3 regions of the Streptomyces sp. 6N223 genome follow, and region 1 is predicted to be linked to each of the others. Evidence: riboswitches for the same ligand, from Rfam matches in the RefSeq annotation. Region 1 holds a riboswitch; each other region holds the start of a gene.
What was found. Region 1 has a riboswitch for cyclic di-AMP ahead of ACTWQH_RS29655 (LysM peptidoglycan-binding domain-containing protein). Riboswitches for the same ligand answer to the same signal wherever they lie in the genome.

Region 1 (4,415 bases):
ACGGGCCCTTGCGCCACCACTCCGGCAGCCTGGCGAGCGTCTCGTCGCCCAGCGGGTTCACGCCGGGACCGGCCGCCAGCGCGTGCGCGACCAGCACGTGCAGGCACTTGACGCGGCCCGGCATGCCGCCCGCGCTGGGGAAGCCGGGCAGCACCTCGATGGCGTCGCGGCGCGCGATGTAGTCCTCGTGCGCGGCCCGGTACGCCGCGGCCAGCTCGGGGTCCTCGGCGAGGCGGGCCGTCATCTCCCGCATCAGGCCGCTGGACTCCAGCGTGCCCACGGCCGAGGCGGCGCGTGGGCAGGTCAGGTAGTAGGTGGTGGGGAACGGCGTACCGTCGGGCAGGCGTGGCGAGGTCTCCACCACGTCCGGGTTGCCGCACGGGCAGCGGTGGGCGACCGCGCGCAGCCCGCGCGGCGGGCGGCCGAGCTGGGCCGCGACGGCGGCGGCGTCGGCGGGGGTCGCGGGTTCCATGGGCTGGTTCGTGGGTCGGTTCACCGTGTGGGGTCTGCCTGGTCTGCCTGGTCTGCCTGGTCTGCCTCGTCCGCCTGCTGGTCCTGCTGGTCCGCCTGGTCGATGCCGTCCCAGAAGTTGTCGTACCAGGGGCGGTCCTCGGCGGCCTCGCTGTCCTGGAGGCGCCGGGTCTCCAGGTCATTGTCCCCGCCCTGGCCGCTGTCCCGGGCGTACGGGCCCTCCGGCAGCAGGTAGCCGATCTCCCCTGGCCGCACGTACTGCAAGTGCTCGCGCGCCTGCCGCTCCACGAACGCAGGATCCTCCCAGCGCGCCTTGATGTCCCGCAGCTCCTCCACCCGCTCCCGCGCCGCGTCCGCCTCGCCGCGCTGCTCGGCGATGTCGGCGCGCTGCGCGATGTACTGCCGCAGCGGATACGCCAGGGCGACGATCAGCCCGCAGACGACGAGCGCCAGCAGCGCCGCCCGCCCGGTGAGCCGGGTACGGCGCGGGGGGCGGCGCAGCCGCCGGTTCTGCGCGCGGTAGACGCGCTCGGCGGCCTGCGAGCCCAGGGCCCGCAGGCGCGTGGTCGTGCTGAAGCGCTCGCGTTCGGCGGCCATGTCACCTCCCGTGGCGCGGCGCGGCGCGGTGGGGCGCCGGGGTGCCGCTCAGCCCTTGAACCTCGGGAACGCCGTGCGGCCGGCGTACACGGCCGCGTCGTCGAGGATCTCCTCGATGCGCATGAGCTGGTTGTACTTGGCCACCCGCTCCGAGCGGGCCGGGGCACCGGTCTTGATCTGGCCGCAGTTGGTGGCGACGGCCAGGTCGGCGATCGTGACGTCCTCGGTCTCGCCGGAGCGGTGGGACATCATGCACGCGAAGCCGTTGTGCTGCGCCAGCTCGACGGCGTCCAGGGTCTCGGTCAGGGAGCCGATCTGGTTCACCTTCACCAGCAGGGCGTTGGCGGCCTTGGAGTCGATGCCGCGCTGGAGCCGCTCGGGGTTGGTGACGAACAGGTCGTCGCCGACGATCTGGAGCCGGTCGCCGAGCTGCGCGGTCAGCGTCTGCCAGCCCTCCCAGTCCTCCTCGCTCAGCGGGTCCTCGATGGACACCAGCGGGTAGGCCTGCGCCAGCTCGGCGTAGTAGGAGGTCATCTCGGCGGCGGTGCGGGAGGTGCCCTCGAAGACGTAGGAGCCGTCCTTGTGGAACTCGGTCGCGGCGACGTCCAGCGCGAGCGCGATGTCCTGGCCCGGCGTGTAGCCCGCCTTCTGGATGGCCTCGACGATCAGGTCGAGCGCCTCGCGGTTGGAGCCGAGGTTCGGCGCGAAGCCGCCCTCGTCGCCCAGGCCGGTGGCCAGCTGCCGCTTCTTCAGCACGGACTTCAGCGTGTGGTAGATCTCCGCGCCCCAGCGCACCGCCTCGGAGAATGACTCGGCGCCGATGGGCGCGATCATGAACTCCTGGATGTCGACGTTGGAGTCCGCGTGGGCGCCGCCGTTGAGGATGTTCATCATCGGCACGGGCAGCAGGTGGGCGTTGGGCCCGCCGAGGTAGCGGAAGAGCGGCAGGTCGCGGGACTCGGCGGCGGCGTGCGCCACGGCGAGGGAGACGCCCAGGATGGCGTTCGCGCCCAGCGCCGACTTGTCGGCGGTGGCGTCGAGGTCCAGCATCGCCTGGTCGATCAGGCGCTGCTCGGTGGCGTCGTAGCCGACGAGCTCCGGGCCGATCTGCTCGCTGACGGCCAGGACCGCCTTCTCCACGCCCTTGCCCTGGTAGCGGCCGGAGTCTCCGTCGCGCAGCTCCAGTGCCTCGAACGCCCCGGTGGAGGCGCCGGAGGGCACGGCGGCGCGGCCTCGGCTGTGGTCGTCGAGGTGGATCTCGACCTCGACCGTCGGATTGCCTCGCGAGTCGAGGATCTCCCGGGCTACGACGACGTCGATGGACGACACGAGGGTCTCCTTACGGGTACGGCTGACGGGTCAGGTGGTCCGGGTGAGAGCCTAACCGGCCCGGGGCCGGGCGTCGGCCCCTACCCGCCAGGTGCACGCCGTTTTTGTTTAATCGCGGAAGAAAACCCGGTGCAGGGCGCGTGAACGCCCCGCACCGGGTCATCCGGGTAATGAAGTGGCCGATCGGCTCAGAGGCTCAGCTCCTGGCCCGGGTAGATCAGGTTGGGGTCGCCGCCGATGACGGACTCGTTGTCGGCGTAGACCTGCTCCCAGGTGGTGCCGTGGGCGGCGGCGATGGACGACAGGGTGTCGCCCGCGGCCACCGTGTAGCCGGAGCCGGACCCGGACGACTGCACCGGGGCCTCCTGCTCCGGCTCGGCCGGGGCCTCGACGGCGCCGGTCCCGGACGGGTCGATCGCGGGAGCCTCGCTGCCGGCGGTCAGGCCGGCCTGGGGACCGCAGACCGGCCAGGCGCCCGGGCCCTGCATGGAGAGCAGCACCTCGGCGGCGGCGATCTGCTGGTCCTTGGTGGCGAGGTCGGCGCGGGCGGCGTACTGCGTGCCGCCGGCCGCCTCCCAGCTCGACTGGGTGAACTGCAGGCCGCCGTAGAAGCCGTTGCCGGTGTTGATCGACCAGTCGCCGCTGGACTCGCACTCCGCGACGGCGTCCCAGGTCTCGACGGAGGCGGCCTCGGCACTGCCGGCGGCCATGAAGGGAATCGCGACCGCGGCCCCGGTGACGCCGGCTGCCGCGACGATGCGGGATGACTTGGACGGACGGCGGTGACGGCCCTTGCCCGTGAACAGCATGACGTTCCTTCTCACCGACGCCTACGAGGTGAGCTGTCGGGTTCGGGCCGGTGAGTGGCCCGGCCGGGACGGGCGGTACGCGGGTGCGTTCCGCCGCCTCGGCTTCACCCCAGCCGCTCGATGGGCTCGAACGGCGTCCACGCGCGTGGCGCGTGGCGGGTCCCCCGCTCCTGCCTGCGGTGGTGGCGCGTTGATAGTTCAGGTGGGCCGGCGGCAGGACTCGGCGTGGCGGCCCGGACGCCCGGCACGGTGCCGGGCGCTCGGGACACTAGACACACCGGAGCTAACGGTTCAAGAACGATCAAGATCATGCGAAAAGGGGGCACTTGACGGTTAGAACTGCCAATCGGCGCAGGTCAGCGGGGATGTGGGCACGGGGGAACTGTCGGACACACCCACCGGAGGACGAGATGATGGTCACACCGGATCGCATGTGAAATCGCTCTGACACCCCTGGAGCTAACGTCCCGTAACGGTCAAGTCCAGCCGCTGGCCCGGGAGTATATGGTCGGGATCGTCGCCAATGACCGTTTTGTTCTCCTGGTAGAGCGCGGCCCAGCCACCCGGCAGCCCGAACGCGGCGGCGATGCCGGAGAGCGTGTCGCCGCGGCCGACGGCGTAGCCGCGCTCCTCGGCGGGATCGGGCGCGCCGCGGTGCCGGCCGCCCGTGCCGTGACGATACGCGCCGGCGCCGTCCTCGGCGGACGGCCCGGCGGTCCCGGCGTCCGGGCCGTCGCCCCCACCGTCGCCCGCGTCGGCGCCTTGACCGGGCCCGGTGCCGGTGCCGTCGGCCCCCGGGCTGGTTCCCGCGTCACCGGCGCCACCGGCGGTCTCACCGGCGTTCTCACCGTCTCCAGAGGCGTCGGCGCCTTCCGGGGGCGTGGCGTCGTCCCCGGCGCCACCGGAGGCATCGGTGCCGCCGCCCTCGGGATCCCCGGCGCCCTCCGCATCACCCGGGGCCTCGGCGTCATCGGCACAACTCCCGGAGTCGGCGCCGCCGGAGGCGTCGGCGCCATCCGTGCCGTCGGCCTCGCCGAGGAGCCCGCTGCCGCCGAGCAGGCCGCTGCCGCCGGAAGCTCCGTCGGTGGTTCCGGTGCCCGCCGCGTCCTCCGCGTCCTGCGTCACGCCGGAGAGTCCGGCGGCGCCTGAGCCGAGGGACGACGAGTCGCCGCCGACGCCGGCCGGGCACTCCTCGGCGCCCGCCTCGCC
Region 2 (4,415 bases), on a different contig from region 1:
CTGCCCCGAGCAACTCCCCGCCGAGCTGCGCTACGACCCCGTCACCAACCCCGGCGGCGCACGCTGCGACGTCTACAGCCACACCGTCAACGCCTACGGCACCGACCCGGCGACCGGCTTCGCCCGGCGACCGCTGGACAACACCGGCATCGAGTACGGCCGCTCCGCCCTGGAGGACGGCACGATCACCGTCGAGCAGTTCCTGGACCTCAACGAGGGCATCGGCGGCTTCGACGCCGACGCCAACCACGTGCCGGAGCGGACCGTCGCCGACCCCTCGGCGGTGCGCGCGGCGTACGGCACGGGGCGGCTCCTCAACGGCGGCGGCGGGCTGGCCGGGATGCCGATCATCGACCTGCGCGAGTACCGGGACCTGGAGCGCCAGGGCGACATCCACATGAGCTTCCACTCCTTCGCCACGCGCGAACGCCTCGAACTGGCCAACGGCACCTCCGCGAACCAGGTCATGCTCGTCGAGGACGGTAGCCACGGCGGCTTCACCACCGGCAACCCGATCCTCGCCGAGGCACTGGACCAGATGGATGCCTGGCTGACCGCGATCCGCGCCGACCGCGCGCCCGGCACGGGCCCGGAGCGGGTGATCCGCAACCGGCCGCCGGACCTGGTCGAGGCGTGCTGGACCCGCGAGGGCGTCAAGATCGTGGAACGCCAGGAGCCGGGTGCCGGCACGACCCGCTGCAACGCCGAGTACCCGGTCTACGGCTCGCCCCGCATGGTCGCGGGCGCGGGGATCGAGAACGACGTGATCGTCTGCCGGCTCGCGCCGGTCGATCCCGGCTCCTACGGCGTCGCGATGACCGAGGAGCAGGAGCGGCGGCTGCGGCGGATCTTCCCCGACGGGGTGTGCGACTGGAGCGCCGACGGGGCCGGCCAGCGGGGCCTGGACGGCACCTGGCTGTTCTTCTGATCCTCTGACGCGCGCGGCGCTCAGGGCCGCCAGCCGGTCCGGGCCGCCCAGGACTCGCCGAGCTCCACCAACAGGTCGACGACCGGGTCCTTGACGTCGGTGTAGGTGTCGAGGTCGGGCACCGCCTCCGCCAGCACCCGCTTGAAGCGGCCGTACGCCGGCGCCAGCTCGGGGTGGGCGCGGAACCAGTCGCGGAACAGCAGCGCGAGGCGTTCGTTCGGCGAGCCGCGCAGCCGCACGTGGAGGTTGACGTTGCCGTCCGGGTGTCCGCGCCGGGACCACAGCCGCTTGGCCCAGCGCGCCGGGTTGTCGTTCCGCCCGGCCGGCACGTGGTCCCGCTCGTAGGGCCAGCGGGTGAGGCCGAGCCCCGCCAGCGGCGCGTCGAACGCCTCGGCCGCCCGGTCCAGGTCGGCGACGCTCACCTGTATGTCGAGCACGTCCTTGGCGGCCATGCCGGGGATGGCGGTGCTGCCGATGTGATCCACGCGCAGCGCGTGCGGCGCCAGCAGCTCCATCAGCTGCGCGCCGATCTCGGCACCCCGCTGGACCCAGGCGGACGAGTAGTCGATGACGACGGCACGGCGCACTTGCGGCGTTTCGGACATTCTGCAACATCCTGGAAAATTAAGAGCCTTGGCCCCGAGGTGGTGACCGAATTCACTTTATGCGCTGAACGCCACCCCTCGCGAATCGCCACCCGCCCGAAACGCCGCCCCCAAGTGCGCGGCGATGCGGGCCCCTTGGCGTTTCCCGGAATTCCTCTGCTTTGCCCGCATTCGCCGCGGGGGATCATGTCCGATCATGGGTGGTCATGCCCCGACAGCTCATGGTTCTTGTCTCGCCGGAAATCCGCGGTTTACGGTGCTGGCCGCGCCGCACCCCGCGGCGGGCCGCCGCCGGACGCCGAATCCTGTCACCGGGGGCGGAGAAGCTGCCATTCCGCGTGACAGGAGCGGGGGACCCACTTTCGCCGTACGCGCACCGCGCACCGTGCAGCGCGCGCCACGGCTTGGGGTGAAGTCACGGCGTCACCGACGCCGCGACCGGGCGACTCCGGCCCGAACCCGACAGCTCACCTCGCAGGCGTAGGAGGAGGAGCACACCTATGTCCGCACGCGGACGACACCGCCGTCAGGGCACCCGCCGCATATCCCGCGTCTCCCTCATACTCACGGTCGGCGGCGCCGGCCTGGCGCTGCCGCTGGTCGGCGCCGGCGTGGCGAACGCCGCCCCGGACGACACGACCTACACCGTCGCCGCCGGCGACACCCTGTCCACGATCGCCAGGGCGCAGGCCGTCGACGGCGGCTGGAAGGCGCTCTACGACGCCAACAGCGACGTCATCGGCTCCAACCCGGACCTCATCCTGCCCGGCCAGGAGCTGACCCTGACCACCACCTCGTCCGCCCCGGCAGAGGACACCGCCGACGCCTCGGCCCCGGCCGAGACCGCCTCCGGCTTCACCGCCCCGGTGCAGGGCCCGCTCGGCACCGCCTACGGCGTCGCGGGCTCGATGTGGTCCTCCGGCTACCACACCGGCGTCGACTTCCCCGTCGCGACCGGCACGCCCGTGGTGTCCATCGGCTCCGGCGAGGTCGTCTCGGCGGGCGACGGCGGCGCGTACGGCAACGAGGTCGTCATCCTGCACCCCGACGGCCACTACAGCCAGTACGCCCACCTCTCCTCCATCTCCGTCGGCGTCGGCCAGCAGGTGGCCTCCGGCGAGCAGATCGGCCTCTCCGGCTCCACCGGCAACGTCACCGGCCCGCACCTGCACTTCGAGGTGCGGACCGGCCCGGAGTACGGCTCCGACATCGACCCGCTGGCCTACCTGCGGGCCAACGGCGTCACCATCTGAGCAACGCCACGCTCCTCAACCCGCGCCGGTATCAGCGGCCCAGCCGCTGGTACCGGCGCAGCGCGAGCGGCGCGAACAGCGCCGTCAGCGCCACCGGCCACGCCACCGCCAGCAGCATCGCGTGGTCCGCCGCCCACGACTCGCCGCCGACCCCCGGGTTGCCGAACAGCTCGCGGATCGCCGCCACCGTCGCCGACAGCGGGTTCCACTCCGAGACGGCCCCGAGCCAGTCCGGCATCAGCTCCGGCGACATGAAGACGTTCGACAGGGCGGTGAAGGGGAACGCCAGCGGGAAGACGACCGCGCCCACCGTCTCGGCGTTGCCGAGCACCAGCCCCAGGTAGATGCCGATCCAGGTCACCGCCACGCGCAGCATCATCAGCAGCGCCACGGCCAGCAGCGCCCGTCCCGCGCCCCGGTGCCACTCCCAGCCCACCAGCAGGCCGCAGACCAGCAGCACCGTCATCTCCGTCAGCGCCCGCAGCAGGTCGGCCGCGGCGCGCCCGGTCAGCAGCGCGGAGCGGGCCACCGGCATGGCGCGGAAGCGGTCCACGACGCCGCGCGAGGCGTCCGTTGCGAGCTGGCCGCCGGTCGCGCCCATGCCGTAGAGCATGGTCATGGCGAAGACGCCCGGCAGCAGGAACTCCCGGTAGCCCCCGCCGCCGTCGGCTCCGCCCGCCACGGACATGCCGTTGCCGAAGACGTAGCCGAAGACCAGCACGAACATGATCGGCAGCGTGAAGTAGAGCGCCGCCTCCTCTGGGGTGCGCACCAGGTGCGCCATGTTGCGGCGGGTCATCACCCAGCCGTCCGCCGTCGCCATCCGCAGCCGCCTCATGCCGCGACCTCCTCCTTCTCCGCGGTGGTGTCGTGTCCGGTCAGCCGCAGGAACGCCTCGTCGAGCGTGGGCCGGCGGGTGCCGATGTCCTCGATCGCCGTCCCGGCGTCGTGCAACGCCCGCACCGCCTCCGTCAGCGCCGCCACCCGGTCGGCCGCCGGGGCGGAGACCCGCCGCGTGTCCGGGTCGGTCAGCGGCGGTACGCCGGTGATCCGGCCGAGGATCGCCGCCACCTCGGCGAGCTCGCGGACGTCCCGGACCACGACCTCGACCCGGTCGCCGCCGATCCGCGCCTTCAGCTCGTCCGGGGTGCCCTCGGCCACCGCCCGGCCCGCGTCGATCACGGACACGCGGTCGGCGAGCTGGTCGGCCTCCTCCAGGTACTGGGTGGTGAGCAGCACCGTGGTGCCCTCCGCGACCAGCGAGCGCACGGCGTCCCACACCTGGTTGCGGGAGCGCGGGTCGAGGCCGGTGGTCGGCTCGTCCAGGAACAGCACGCGGGGCAGCAGGATCATGCTGGCCGCCAGGTCAAGGCGGCGGCGCATGCCGCCCGAGTACTTCCCGGCGGACCGCCCGGCCGCCTCGGTGAGGCCGAACCGCTCCAGCAGCTCCTCCGCCCGCCGCCGGGCCTCGCGCGGGCGCAGCTTGTACAGCCGCCCGAACATCACGAGGTTCTGCCGCCCGCTGAGCTGCTCGTCGACGGCGGCGTACTGTCCCGTCAGCCCGATCCGGGCCCGCACCTCCTCGGGCCGGCGGGCCACGTCGAAGCCGCAGATCTCCGCCCGGCCCTC
Region 3 (4,415 bases), on a different contig from region 1:
CTCCATACGGCGGGTGCCGATCTCGCGGCTGAGCTTCAGGCCGCGCGCGTATCGTCTCCGCGTCTCTCCGGCGCACACCAGGCTAGAGGAGTCCTAGAGGAGTCGATGTCGGTGAGGGCCCGCCGCCGGGCGTTGAGGCACAAGCGGTCGGCATCTCCTGCGTTCCGGCCGATTGTGCCTACCCCCGTCGCTCGGCGCGGAGCCTCACACGCCACGAGTGTGACGCAGCGGCGCTGCCGAATCGATGCAGCGACGATGTAGGGACGATGAACAGATGGCGGGACATGTGGAGGCCGACGGCCCCGGCGTCGGGGGGAGTCACCAGGGCCGTCGGCGTCTTGGCGGTGGGGGGACGCGCGCGCGGGGAGCGGGAGCGGGTCAGATGGTGAGGCCCTTGTCGCGCAGCCAGGCGAGGGGGTCGACGGGGTCGCCGCCGCCCGGGCGGACCTCGACGTGGAGGTGGGGACCGCTGGAGTTGCCGGTGGAGCCGACGTTGCCGATGACGTCCTCGGTGACGACCTCCTGGCCGACGCTGACGTTCATCGAGGACAGGTGGCAGTACCAGACCTCGGTGCCGTCCTCCAGCTCGACGATGATGCGGTAGCCGTAGTCGCCCGCCCAGGCGGCCTCGGCGACGACGCCGGTGTGGATGTTCTTGACGGGGGTGCCGGTGGGGGAGGCGAAGTCCTGGCCGGTGTGGGTGGAGGACCAGTAGGAGCCGGACTCGCCGAAGCTGGAGGTGAGGGTGTAGTCGGAGAGCGGGATGGTGTAGCTCTCGCGGAGCCGGCGCAGCCGCTCCTCCTCCTCGCGGCGCTGGCGTTCCAGCTCCTCCTGGCGCTGGCGTTCCAGCTCGGCCTGGCGCTCGGCCTCGGCCTGGGCGGCGGCTTCCTGTGCGGCGGCCGCCTCGGCCTCGGCAATGGCGGCCTCGCGGGCCTCGGCGTCGGCGTTGGTCTCCTGCTGGTCGGCCTGCTGGAGGATGCGGGCTCGCAACGCCTCGCCCGCGTCGGTCTGGCCCGCCTCGACGTCGGCCTCGGTGATGCCGGCGGTGGTGAAGGGCGCCTGCGCCACCATCTCGGCGTGGGTGTCGGGCGTGGAGTCGGAGCCGGAGCCGGAGCCCTGGCCGGGGACGATGCCGTTGATCAGCGGGATGCTGTCCTGGATGGCCCTGACCCGGTCGGCGGCGCCGTCGAGGCCGGGGACGGCGGCGCCGTCCTCGTTGGCCGTGGCCATGCCGCCGGCGCCGACCGCCGCTATGACGCCGACGCCGAGGACGGCGCGGCTGCGGGCGATGGTGCCGCCGCGGCTGCGGGTGACGCGGTGGCGGCCGCGTATGGGGGGGAGGTCGTCGTCGCCGCCCGGGTTCCACTCGCCGGTGGCGGTGGGGGCGAGGCTCGCCGGGGCGTCGAACGCCGCGAGGTCGGTGAGCTGGTCGTGCGGGTGGAGACCGTCGAGACCGTCGAGGCGGCCGAGCCCGTCGAAGCCGTCGAAGCCGTCGCCGGGAGGAGGGCCGGCGTCGGGGCCGGGGCCGTAGGGGTCGTCCGAGCCCGGGCCGGTGGAGCCGTACGCCTCGTGCGGGCCGTACGCCTCGTGCGGGGCGAACGAGCCGTGCGGGCCGTAGGGGTCGTGGGGTTCGGGTATGCCGGGCGTGGCCACCGTGGCGGTGTGGGGGTCGGCGTAGGCGGTGGCCGTTCCGTGCCCGCCGTACGTGACGTGTGTGCCATGGGGGTCTTCGCTGGAGCCCGCATAGGCGTACGGATGGGGATCCGTGTCCGCGGGGGCGGCATACCGGTTCGACGCCACGGAGGCGCTCTCCTTTCCTTCCTTCGCCTACCGGGTTAGCTGACGGGTTCGGAGCAGGAAGGTCTCCTACGAGCGGCAGGCGGCGGTGGCTGCCAGCTGCCCGATTCACCCCGGATGATGGTTCCCCGGTTCCTTTGGTGCAGTTGTGACGCACGCGCCAGATTCGGCGACGGAGCACGGTGCCGTCCTTGCGACGACAGTGACGACCGCGCTGCGTTATCGAACGTTAATAGACGGGCTCGCCAGATTCCAAGGGCCTACGCGAAATAAAACCCTGTCTTGGCCAGGACTTTCAGCCCACAAGCCCTGCAAACCGGGCATAACTTCAGAGGAAATGTAGTCCGCTTCGCGCCGGACTGATACCTGATCGAGCGTCAGTTGTTATGGAGCGGCGCGCACTCGCTACTCCTAGTCACCTCCCCGCCTCGCGGATACCGTGGTTCCCATGGCCGCCGATTTCTCGTCTCCCTTCCTGACCGTCATGACCACCACTGACAGCGAGGAGGTTGCCGAACGTCTCGCCCGCGGCGCGGTACAGGCTCGGCTGGCCGCGTGCGCGCAGATCGACGGGCCGATCCGGAGCGTGTACCGGTGGCAGGGCGCCATCGAGAGCGAGCCGGAGTGGCGGGTGCTGTACAAGACGACGGCCGCCCGGTACGAGGCGCTGGAGGCACACATCAGGAGCGAGCACGGCTACGCCACGCCGGAGATCATCGCGACGGGGGTGGTCCGGGGCAGCGCGGACTATCTGGCGTGGCTGGAGGAGGAGACGCGCGAGGCCGACGTGGACTGAGCGGCGTTGTCAGTGGCGTGCGGCACGATGAACGGCATGAGCAACGACACACGCCCCATGCTCACCATCACCACCGTCAACATCAGCGCGCCCGACCCTCCCGCCCTCGCCCGCTTCTACCACCGGCTGCTCGGGTACGAGATCGCCGTCGAGGAGCCGGGCTGGGTGCTGCTGCGGGATCCGCGGGGCGGGATGGCGCTGGCCTGCCAGAGCGAGTCGGACTACGCCCGGCCGGCGTGGCCCGCGAGTCCGGGCGAACAGCAGATGATGATGCACCTGGAGATACGGGTCGAGGACCTGGACGTGGCCGTCGCCCACGCCACCGCGTGCGGGGCCACGCTCGCCGCGAGCCAGCCGCAGGACGACGTGCGGGTCTGCCTCGACCCGGCGGGGCACCCGTTCTGCCTGTGGGTCGAGGGCTGAGGCCGTCGAGGCGTCCTCCCCCAGGCCACGGGTGGGCACACCACGGGCGTCGCGAGGCGAACGCCCCTTAGGCGAACGCCAGTAGGCGAACGCCCAGTCGTGCGCGGGTCAACGACCCGGCAAGTCCAGCGCCTCCCGCCAGCCCGCGCCCTCGGCGAGGAGAGAATTGCCCACAGCCTCACGGCAGTTCCAGGGCGATCCATGGTGAAACGCCCCGGATTCCGGGAAGGGGCCAGGTAGACGAAGCGAACGCCCAGCGAGGGGCAGGGAGGCCCGAATGACGATCAAAGGCATCGACGTATCCGGGTACCAGTCAACCGACTACCCGCTCGACGGCCACGACTTCGTGATAGTCAAGGCGACCGAGGGCACCAGCTACGTCAACCCCCGGCACTCCGCTCAGGTCGACCGCGCCCGGTCCAACAACCGGGTCGTCGGCCACTACCACTTCATCAGCCCCAGCAGCGGCATCTCCGCGCAGATGGACTACTTCCTGGACCACATCGCGGCCCGGAAGGACGAGTTCCTGGCGGTGGACTGGGAGGACAGCGGCGTCTCCAGCGACGAGAAGGACGACGCCATCCGCCGCCTCCAGGACCGCGCGGGCGGCCGCAAGGTGCTCCTGTACTGCAACGTCGACTTCTGGCTCAACCGCGACACCTCGTCGTTCGCGGGCGACGGCCTGTGGATAGCGCAGTACAACGGCGACCCGGGCAACCCCGACATCGAGCACCGCTGGCTGATCCACCAGTACACCTCCGACCCGATCGACACCAACGTCGCCCGGTTCGACAGCCGCGAGGACATGCGCGCGTGGGCGGCCGGGGAGAGCGGCTCGGGCGGCGGCGGCGAGGGCGGCGAGGACGAGGAGCCTCCCAGACGCTCGCTCTTCGACGCCCACGAGCTGACGCGGACCGTGCGTCCGGGAGCGTGGACCACGCTCCGCTTCAACCGCCGCTACGAGGACGGCGACTGGGTCGGTAAGGACGACGAGACCGGCATCATCTACGGGCCGTGCTACTACACGGCGTCGGTCGGGGTGCGGGTGAAGGGCCTGTCACGGGGCGGGGAGTTCAGCGTGCGGCTGGCGAACTACCGGGAGAAGGGCGACGGCAGCGGCGAGTTCGAACGCACGGTGGGGATGCCGAGCCAGTCCCCGGTCCATGTCGGCGGCGACCTTCACGTCGTCCACACCTGGACCGGCTTCGTGCCGGGCGCGCGTCGGGGCCGGGTGCGCGTGGAGGTCAGGCACAAGGGCGACGAGCCCGTCACCGTCGACCGTGCCCGCGCCGAGACCCTGTGGTGGCCCGCTGGGTGAGGAACGGGCGAACCGTAGTTGCGCCACTGACCACGTTCAACGTTCCAAGCTGACGGCTGGGGCGACAACGCCCTCACGCGG

Region 2: linked by a shared signal. The riboswitch ahead of ACTWQH_RS09670 (M23 family metallopeptidase) and the one ahead of ACTWQH_RS29655 (LysM peptidoglycan-binding domain-containing protein) in region 1 are both predicted to bind cyclic di-AMP.
Region 3: linked by a shared signal. The riboswitch ahead of ACTWQH_RS27345 (M23 family metallopeptidase) and the one ahead of ACTWQH_RS29655 (LysM peptidoglycan-binding domain-containing protein) in region 1 are both predicted to bind cyclic di-AMP.

Annotation. Positions count from the first base shown of each region.
Region 1 is NZ_JBQQCA010000072.1:11,059-15,473, reverse strand. Features, by position in the region: gene ACTWQH_RS29670 (DUF501 domain-containing protein) at 1-472, opposite strand, end outside; gene ACTWQH_RS29665 (FtsB family cell division protein) at 493-1,068, opposite strand; gene eno (phosphopyruvate hydratase) at 1,117-2,397, opposite strand; gene ACTWQH_RS29655 (LysM peptidoglycan-binding domain-containing protein) at 2,586-3,206, opposite strand; cyclic di-AMP (ydaO/yuaA leader) riboswitch at 3,210-3,404, opposite strand; gene ACTWQH_RS29650 (LysM peptidoglycan-binding domain-containing protein) at 3,666-4,415, opposite strand, start outside.
Region 2 is NZ_JBQQCA010000011.1:15,587-20,001, forward strand. Features, by position in the region: gene ACTWQH_RS09660 (DUF6351 family protein) at 1-928, shown strand, start outside; gene ACTWQH_RS09665 (GrpB family protein) at 949-1,533, opposite strand; cyclic di-AMP (ydaO/yuaA leader) riboswitch at 1,851-2,028, shown strand; gene ACTWQH_RS09670 (M23 family metallopeptidase) at 2,034-2,786, shown strand; gene ACTWQH_RS09675 (ABC transporter permease) at 2,818-3,624, opposite strand; gene ACTWQH_RS09680 (ATP-binding cassette domain-containing protein) at 3,621-4,415, opposite strand, start outside.
Region 3 is NZ_JBQQCA010000059.1:10,529-14,943, reverse strand. Features, by position in the region: gene ACTWQH_RS27350 (hypothetical protein) at 1-78, opposite strand, end outside; gene ACTWQH_RS27345 (M23 family metallopeptidase) at 379-1,800, opposite strand; cyclic di-AMP (ydaO/yuaA leader) riboswitch at 1,810-1,979, opposite strand; gene cutA (divalent-cation tolerance protein CutA) at 2,246-2,593, shown strand; gene ACTWQH_RS27335 (VOC family protein) at 2,630-3,016, shown strand; gene ACTWQH_RS27330 (glycoside hydrolase family 25 protein) at 3,294-4,334, shown strand.